2 regions of the Pseudoxanthomonas sp. LH2527 genome follow, and region 2 is predicted to be linked to the other one. Evidence: riboswitches for the same ligand, from Rfam matches in the RefSeq annotation. Region 2 holds a riboswitch; the other holds the start of a gene.
The links. A riboswitch is a leader RNA that binds a small molecule or an ion and turns the genes downstream of it on or off. The one in region 2 is predicted to bind cobalamin.
Positions count from the first base shown of each region.

Region 1: linked by a shared signal. The riboswitch ahead of MMG85_RS17915 (ribonucleoside-diphosphate reductase subunit alpha) and the one ahead of btuB (TonB-dependent vitamin B12 receptor) in region 2 are both predicted to bind cobalamin.

Region 1 is NZ_JAKZBW010000046.1:5,622-9,853, forward strand. Features, by position in the region: gene MMG85_RS17910 (VOC family protein) at 1-1,101, shown strand, start outside; cobalamin riboswitch at 1,320-1,613, shown strand; gene MMG85_RS17915 (ribonucleoside-diphosphate reductase subunit alpha) at 1,793-4,232, shown strand, end outside.
Region 2 is NZ_JAKZBW010000015.1:44,288-48,519, forward strand. Features, by position in the region: gene bioD (dethiobiotin synthase) at 1-429, opposite strand, end outside; gene MMG85_RS09860 (GAF domain-containing protein) at 561-1,046, shown strand; gene MMG85_RS09865 (TfoX/Sxy family protein) at 1,043-1,414, shown strand; cobalamin riboswitch at 1,550-1,771, shown strand; gene btuB (TonB-dependent vitamin B12 receptor) at 1,898-3,763, shown strand; gene MMG85_RS09875 (hypothetical protein) at 3,781-4,232, opposite strand, start outside.

The sequences.
Region 1 (4,232 bases), on a different contig from region 2:
ATGGGCATGCACCCGGTGGGCTACTACGACCTGACCGTGGCCGGCGTGCCGGTGCACGCCACCGCCTTCCGTCCGCTGAGCGAGGAGGCGCTGGCCGCCAATCCGTTCCGCATCTTCACCTCGCTGCTGCGGCTGGAGCTGATCGCCGACGCCGCCTTGCGTGCCGAGGCGGAAGCGATCCTGGCCCGTCGCGACATCTTCACCGCCGGCGCGCGTGCGCTGGTGGCGCAGGCCGAACGCGACGGCGGCTTGTCCGACGCCGATGCGCAGCGCTTCGTCGCCGAGGTGCTGGAAACGTTCCGCTGGCACGGCGACGCGACCGTGCCGCTGGAGACCTACCGCGCGCTGCACGGCCTGCACCGGCTGGTCGCCGACGTGGTCAGCTTCCGCGGCCCACACATCAACCACCTGACCCCGCGCACGCTGGACATCGATGCCGCGCAGGCGGCGATGCTGGCACGCGGCCTGCAGGCCAAGGCGCTGATCGAAGGCCCGCCGCGCCGTGCGGTGCCCATCCTGCTGCGACAGACCAGCTTCAAGGCGCTGGAAGAGGAGGTCGCCTTCCCCGATGCCACCGGCACGCTGGTACCCGGCAGCCACAGCGCGCGCTTCGGCGAGATCGAGCAGCGCGGCCTCGCCCTGACACCGGCCGGTCGCGAGCTCTACGACCGCCTGCTGGCGCAGGTGCGCCAGGCCGGCGGGGCAGGCAACACCGCGGCGGATTATCCGCAGCGGCTGGCCGATGCGTTCGCCGCGTTTCCGGATGACGAAGACACGCTGCGCCGCCAAGGCCTGGGCTACTTCCGCTACCGCCTGACGGATGCGGGTGCCGCACTGCCGGCCGCCGAGCGCGCGGCGATGACGCCCGACGCGTTGGTCGATGCCGGCCATGCCGCCGTCGATCCCATCATCTACGAGGACTTCCTGCCGGTCAGCGCGGCGGGCATCTTCCAGTCCAACCTCGGCGGCGGCGAACAGCGCGCCTACGACGCGCATGCCAACCAGGAAGCGTTCGAGGCCGCACTGGGCAAGGCGATCCATGACCCGTTCGCGCTGTATGCGCGGGCGCAGGATGCGTCGATCGCGGCGCTGCGGCGCTGACGTAGGGCGGGCCTTGGCCCGCCGTCGCCATGCTGGACCTCGCTACGCGGCTTGGCGCGCAACGGTTTCGTCGCATCTCCACGGCACTCGACGCGTGTGATGGTGGGCCAAGGCCCACCCTACGAAGGTTCGCGAGGCGGGCTCAAACCGTGAAACCCGCATGACACCGACCGCCTCTGTTCCACACAACATTTGGTGTTGACGCCTCCCGACACCCCCACTATCTTGTGGCCGTCGGTTCCGGGGATGGCTAGTCTCCGGATGAAAAGGGAAGCCGGTGACGCGTTCGCGCCACTCCGGCACTGCCCCGCAGCGGTAATTGGGAACGACCCCGCCACACAGCACTGAGGCCAGGCCTCGGGAAGCGGCGGGTTAGGTGGAGCAGGAGTGAGTGGGGAGAAGTGAGGAGTGAGTAGCGAAGCATCACCTTCGCTCACTCCTCACTCCTCTTCCCTCACTCCTCGCCTCCAGGCCCATGAGTCCGAAGACCTGCCGACAGCCGCGCGATGCACACCGCGCGGTGCCGGCCGCGGATTCTCCGGGGGGAGATGGCTGGCGAAGCAGGGCGCCCGCAGTCCGTCTGCGCGGTCGCGTTACCTGCGACGCCGCTTCCCCACTGTGGTCCTCCATCCGGCCTTGCGCAGCCCTGCGAGGGACGGGCCGCCGCGTGCACCACGCATGGAGGACTCTCATGACCCCGACCGACACCGTCGTCGCCGACGCCGGCACCACCCCGTCCCAGAAGGACGCGTTCGCCCTGACCCCGCCACCCACCGCCACCGCGATGAGCGTGACCAAGCGCAATGGCGGCCGCGAGCCGGTGGATCTCAACAAGATCGTGCGCGCGGTGCAGCGCAACTGCGAAGGCCTGCACGCCATCGACCCGATGCGCGTGGCCACCCGCACCATCTCCGGTCTGTACGACGGCGCCAGCACGCGCGAACTGGACGAACTGTCGATCCGCACCGCCGCGCTGCTGACCGGCGAGGAACCCGAGTACAGCCGCCTGGCCGCGCGCCTGCTGGCCGGCTACATCACCAAGGAAGTCACCGGCCAGGAAATCCACGCGTTCTCGCAGTCGGTGACACGCGGCCACGAGGTGGGCCTGATCAACGAGCGCCTGCTGAACTTCGTGCAGACCAACGCACGCAAGCTCAACGACGCGCTGGACGCCTCGCTCGACCTCCAGTTCGACTACTTCGGCCTGCGCACGCTGTACGACCGTTACCTGCTGCGCCATCCGCACACGCGCAAGGTGATCGAGACGCCGCAGCAGTTCTTCCTGCGCATCGCCTGCGCGCTGAGCGAGGACGTGCCGGAAGCGCTGGCGCTGTACCGCCGCATGGGCAACCTGGACTACCTGCCCAGCTCGCCGACGCTGTTCAACAGCGGCACCACGCACGAGCAGCTGTCGTCGTGCTTCCTGCTGGATTCGCCGCAGGACACGCTGGAATCCATCTATGCGAAGTACGGCGACATCGCCCAGCTGAGCAAGTTCAGCGGCGGCATCGGCGTGAGTTATACGCGCGTGCGTTCGCGTGGTTCGCTGATCAAGTCGACCAACGGCCACAGCAACGGCATCGTGCCGTGGCTGAAGACGCTGGATTCCTCGGTCGCGGCGGTCAACCAGGGCGGCAAGCGCAAGGGCGCGGCCTGCGTGTACCTGGAAACCTGGCACGCCGACATCGAGGACTTCCTGGAACTGCGCGACAACACCGGCGACGAATCACGCCGCACGCACAACCTCAACCTGGCCAACTGGGTGCCGGACCTGTTCATGAAGCGGGTCGAAGCCGACCAGGCATGGTCGCTGTTCGATCCGCGCGTGGTGCCGGAGCTGACCGACCTGTACGGCGCGGCGTTCGAGCTGGCGTACACGCAGGCCGAACTGCAGGGCAAGGCGGTCAAGGCGATCTCCGCGCGCAAGCTGTACGGCCGGATGATGCGCACGCTTGCCGAAACCGGCAACGGCTGGATGACATTCAAGGACAAGTGCAACGCCGCCAGCAACCAGACGCTGCGCCCGGGCAACGTGATCCACCTGTCGAACCTGTGCACCGAGATCCTCGAGGTCACCTCGGCCGAGGAAACGGCGGTGTGCAACCTGGGCTCGATCAACCTGGCCCGCCATTTCGACAGCGACCCCGACACCGGCCGCGTCTGGTTCGATTTCGACAAGCTGGCCGAAACCGTCCGCCTGGCCGTGCGCCAGCTGGACCGCGTGATCGACCTGAACTTCTATCCCATCGAGACCGCGCGCCGCGGCAACCTGCGCTGGCGCCCGGTCGGCCTGGGCTGCATGGGCCTGCAGGACGTGTTCTTCAAGCTGCGCCTGCCGTTCGACAGCGCCGAAGCACGCGCGCTGTCGGCGAAGATCGCCGAGACCATCTACTTCCACGCGCTGGAAACGTCGGTGGAACTGGCGCAGGAACGCGGCCGCCATCCGTCCTTCGCCGACACCCGCGCGGCGAACGGCGAACTGCAGTTCGACGCCTGGAACGTGGTGCCGGAGAACGTGGAACGCTGGGATGCACTGCGCGCGCGCATCAAGGAACACGGTCTGCGCAACTCGCTGCTGATCGCCATCGCGCCGACCGCGACCATCGCCTCGATCGCCGGCTGCTACGAATGCGTGGAGCCGCAGGTGTCCAACCTGTTCAAGCGCGAGACACTGTCGGGCGACTTCCTGCAGGTAAACCGCTATCTGGTGGACGAACTGAAGAAGCTGGGCCTGTGGACGGCGGAGACGCGCGATGCGATCAAGCTGTCCGAAGGCTCGGTACAGGGCCTGGCGCAGGTGCCGGACACGCTGCAGCAGATCTACCGCACGGCATGGGAAATCCCGATGCGTTCGCTGATCGACATGGCCGCCGGCCGTGGCGCCTTCATCGACCAGTCGGCCTCGCTCAACCTGTTCATGGAAAGCCCGAACATCGGCGCCATGTCATCCATGTACATGTACGCCTGGAAGCAGGGCATCAAGACCACCTACTACCTGCGCTCGCGCCCAGCCACGAGGATCGCCAAGACCACGGTCAGCACAGCGACCACCGTTGAGCCCAAGCGCGAGTACACGCCTACGGAAGCGATTGCGTGTTCGCTTGAGAACCCCGAAGCCTGCGAGGCGTGCC
Region 2 (4,232 bases):
CAGCACCACCGGCAGGCGCAGTTCCTGCACCAGATGGCGCTGGTCCAGCGTGGCGGTCAGCGGCGCCGCCCAACCGCCGACGCCTTCCACCAGCACCAGGTCGGCCAGCGGATGCAGGCGCTCGAACGCGGACACCAGCACGCCGAGTTGCACATCCACGCCTGCCTCGCGCGCGGCGATCTCCGGCGCCAGCGGGGCGGGCAGCGCATACGGATTGAGGTCGTCGTAGGGCGGCACCGGATCGCTCGCCGCCTGCAGGGCCAGCGCATCGTCGTTGCGCCAGCCGTCCGGCGTCGCCACGCACCCGCTGGCGACCGGCTTCATGCCGACGGCACGCAATCCGCGCGCACGGAAGGCATGCAGCAGCGCGGCGCTGGCGACGGTCTTGCCGACCCCGGTATCGGTGCCGGTGACGAACAGGCGGTCCATGGCGCGGTCCATCACGAGCCCGCGACGGCGATGCCGCCCACGTGTCCGGTCGCCGCAGCGTTCGGGTAATGCACATTCATGCCCGCGATGATATCCGGCCCCCACCGTAGCGGCGGAGTAGAATCGGCCGCATGTCATTCGCCTCGCAAACGCTCACCGGCAGCAAGCCGGAACAATACGCACAGCTGGCCGAACAGGCCCGCGCCCTGCTGGCCGGCGAACCGGACCGGATCGCCAACGCCGCCAACCTCGCCGCGCTGCTGTACCACGCGCTGCCCGACTTCAACTGGGCGGGCTTCTATTTCTTCGATGGCCGGGAATTGGTGGTCGGTCCGTTTCAGGGCTTACCAGCCTGCGTGCGGATCCCGTTGGACAAGGGGGTCTGTGGAGCCGCCGCACGCACCCGCCAGACCCAGCGCGTGGACGATGTGGAGGCCTTCCCGGGCCATATCGCCTGCGATTCCGCATCGCGCTCGGAACTGGTGGTACCGCTGGTGAAAGGGGACGAACTGGTCGGCGTGCTCGACCTGGACAGTCCCCGCCTGGCGCGCTTCGATGCCGACGACCAGGCGGGCATGGAACGCATCGCCGCCATCTTCGTGGATTCGCTGACATGACAGGCACCAAGCTGCGCAACATCGGCCCCAAGTCCGCCGCCTGGCTCCGCCAGGTCGGCCTGCGCACGCAGGAGGACCTGGAGGGCGTGGGCGCGGTGGAAGCCTTCATCCGGGTCAAGCGCGCGGGCTTCCGCCCCAGCCTCAACCTGCTGTACGCGCTGGAAGGCGCCCTGCTGGACTGCCACTGGCAGCAGCTCCCCGAAGACCGCCGCGCCGAACTGCTGGTGGCCTACGATGCCGCCGCCGCCCTGCTGCCGCCGCCGCGCGGCCGTCCCGCCGCCGGCCCGGTCACCACCACGCACACCGAGCGCGAAGACGACGCCGGCCCGTCGCTCAACCTGTTCGACTCGCCCGGCGGCGAGGACTGACGCCAGCAAGCGTCGCGCGCCAGTTCGCTTACGCAACGGGACGTCGCGGCAAAAGCATCGCGGGCATGGCCCGCTCCTACAAAGCACCTTCCGCTTGGATAACGCCCGGCGGGCGCAATGCGCATCGTCCCGCGTATACTGCGCGCGCTTTCAGGTGACCCGCGGCGTCCGCGTCCGGGTTGAAACGGGAAGCCGGTGACCCGCGCAGGCGGCATTCCGGCGCTGCCCCCGCAACGGTAGGCGAAGACAACCGCGGCATCGGCCACTGTGCGACTTACGCATGGGAAGGCGCCCCGGCAGCGTGCATCGTGCACGCCTTCGCAAGCCCGGAGACCGGCCCGGAAGTCCACTGGTTGCGATGCGGAGGGCGTCGCGGCGTGCCGCGCCGCCGCTCGTATGCCGCGCTGTCCGCAACGTTTCCCTCTCTGTCGCAACTCCACGCCGAAAAAATGCGCGCGGGGCGCGCGATGGAGTTCGAATCCGATGTACAGCCGTCATTCCCTTTCCCTTCTTGCCGCCGCGGTCGCGCTGGCCCTGCCGTTCGCTGCGCAGGCGCAGGACGCCACCGAGCTGGACGAAGTCGTCGTCACCGGCACGCGCACGGACATTCCGCTGCAGGACAGCCTGGTACCCGCGCAGGTCATCACGCGCGAGGACATCGAGCGCAGCCAGGCCCGTTCGCTCGTCGACGTGCTGAAGGGCCGCGCCGGCGTCGGCTTCAGCAACCAGGGCGGCCTGGGCAAGCTGACCACCCTCAACCTGCGCGGCACCGAGTCCGACCAGGTGCTGGTGCTGGTCGACGGCATCCGCATCGGCTCGGCGACGGCCGGCCTGGCGTCTTTCCAGGACCTGCCGGTCGACCAGATCGAGCGCATCGAGATCGTGCGCGGCCCGCGCTCCAGCCTGTACGGCTCGGAAGCGATCGGCGGCGTGATCCAGATCTTCACCCGTCGTGGCGGCCAGGGCCTGTCGCGCGAGCTGCGCATCGGCGGCGGCAGCCACAACCTGCGCGAAGCCAGCGGCGGTTTCGCCTACGGCGGCGAGCGCGGCTGGATCGGCGCGAATGCGGCCTACCAGGAAACGGATGGCATCAACGCCTGCCGCGGTTCGGGCACGCTGTTCCAGGGCTGCTTCACCGATGAGCCCGACGACGACGGTTACCGCAACGTCTCGCTCAACGTGCGCGGCGGCTACCGATTCACCGACACGCTGACGCTGGAAGGCCACGCGCTGAATGCCGATGCCTTCAACGCATTCGACGGCAGCAGCTTCAGCGGCAACGAAGCCGACAACGTGCAGCGGGTGCTGGGCGGCAAGCTGACGTGGAAGCCGTCCACCCGGACCACGCTCACCACGCAGTTCGGCAGCGCTTCGGACGAGTCGGACAACCACTTCGCCAACGCCGCCACCGGCACGCGCACCTATGTCAGCACCTTCGATACGCGCCGCGACAACGCTTCGCTGCAGGGCGACTTCGCGGTCGGCGAGCAGCATCTGCTGACTGCCGGCGCCGACTGGCTGCGCGACGAGATCACCAGCACCACGCCGTTCACCGTGGACACGCGCGACAACACCGGCGTCTTCGTCGAGTACCAGGGCCGCTTCGGCGCGCATCGCCTGCAGGCCAGCGTGCGCAACGACGACAACGAACAATTCGGCAGCCACGCCACCGGCACGCTGGGCTGGGGCATGGACCTGGCCCGCGGCTTCAAGCTGACCGCCAGCGCCGGCACCGGTTTCAAGGCGCCCACGTTCAACGACCTGTACTACCCCGGCTTCAGCAATCCCGACCTGGAACCGGAAGAGTCGCGCAGCCTCAACCTGGGCGTCGCGCAGTACGGCGACGGCTGGAACTGGACCTTCAACGTGTACGACACGCGCGTGGACGAGCTGATCGGGTACGACAGCAGCTTCAAGATCGTCAACATCGAGGAAGCCCGCATCCGCGGCGCCGAACTGACCGGCGCGGTGACGCTGGCCGGCATCGACATCAGTGCCGAACTGAGCCACACCGATCCGCGCAACCGCACTGCCGGGGTCACGCACGACAACCTGCTGCCGCGGCGTGCGCGCAACACCGCGCGCGTCGACCTGGACCGTGCGTTCGGCGACTTCCGTGTCGGCCTGACCGCCAACGGCGCCAGCCACCGCTACGACAACGTCGCCAACAGCGTCCGCCTGGCGGGCTACGGCACGCTGGACCTGCGCCTGGAGTACGCCATCACCGACACATGGTCGGTGCAGGCGCGCGCCAGCAACGTGTTCGACCGCCAGTACGAAACGATCGCCTGGTACAACCAGCCCGGTCGCGAGTACGGCCTGAGCCTGCGTTACCGCGCACGCGACTGATCGCGCAGGCGATCCTGTCAGTGGACCCTGCGCACGCCGTGCAGGGTCCACGCATCGGCGAACCGTTCACCGCGGATGCCGCGCAATGCCGCGACCAGTTGGTGGTAGCTGTTCGCCAGTTGCGCGAACAGCTCCGCATAGCCGCTGCGCCCGCTGTCGGCCACGCCCTGGTAGGCGCCGCGTCCCAGGTCGATGAAGTAGTCCACGCTGACCCGTCGGCGCTGTGCCAGCGCGGGGAACAGCCCCGCGATCAGCAGGCAGCGGTCGCCCACGTCGCGCAGCGCGTCGGCGCGCGCGCTGCCCACGCGCAACTGCGCATCCAGCCATTCCAGCGCCTGCGTGCGCGCCAGCAGATGGCCGTCGCGCTGGTGCCGCAACAGCACGAAGACCAGGTAACTTTCCTGCGCTTCGTCCAGCGTCTGTCCACACCGCGCGCAGGCCTCGCGCACCAGCGACTGCCACAGTTCGG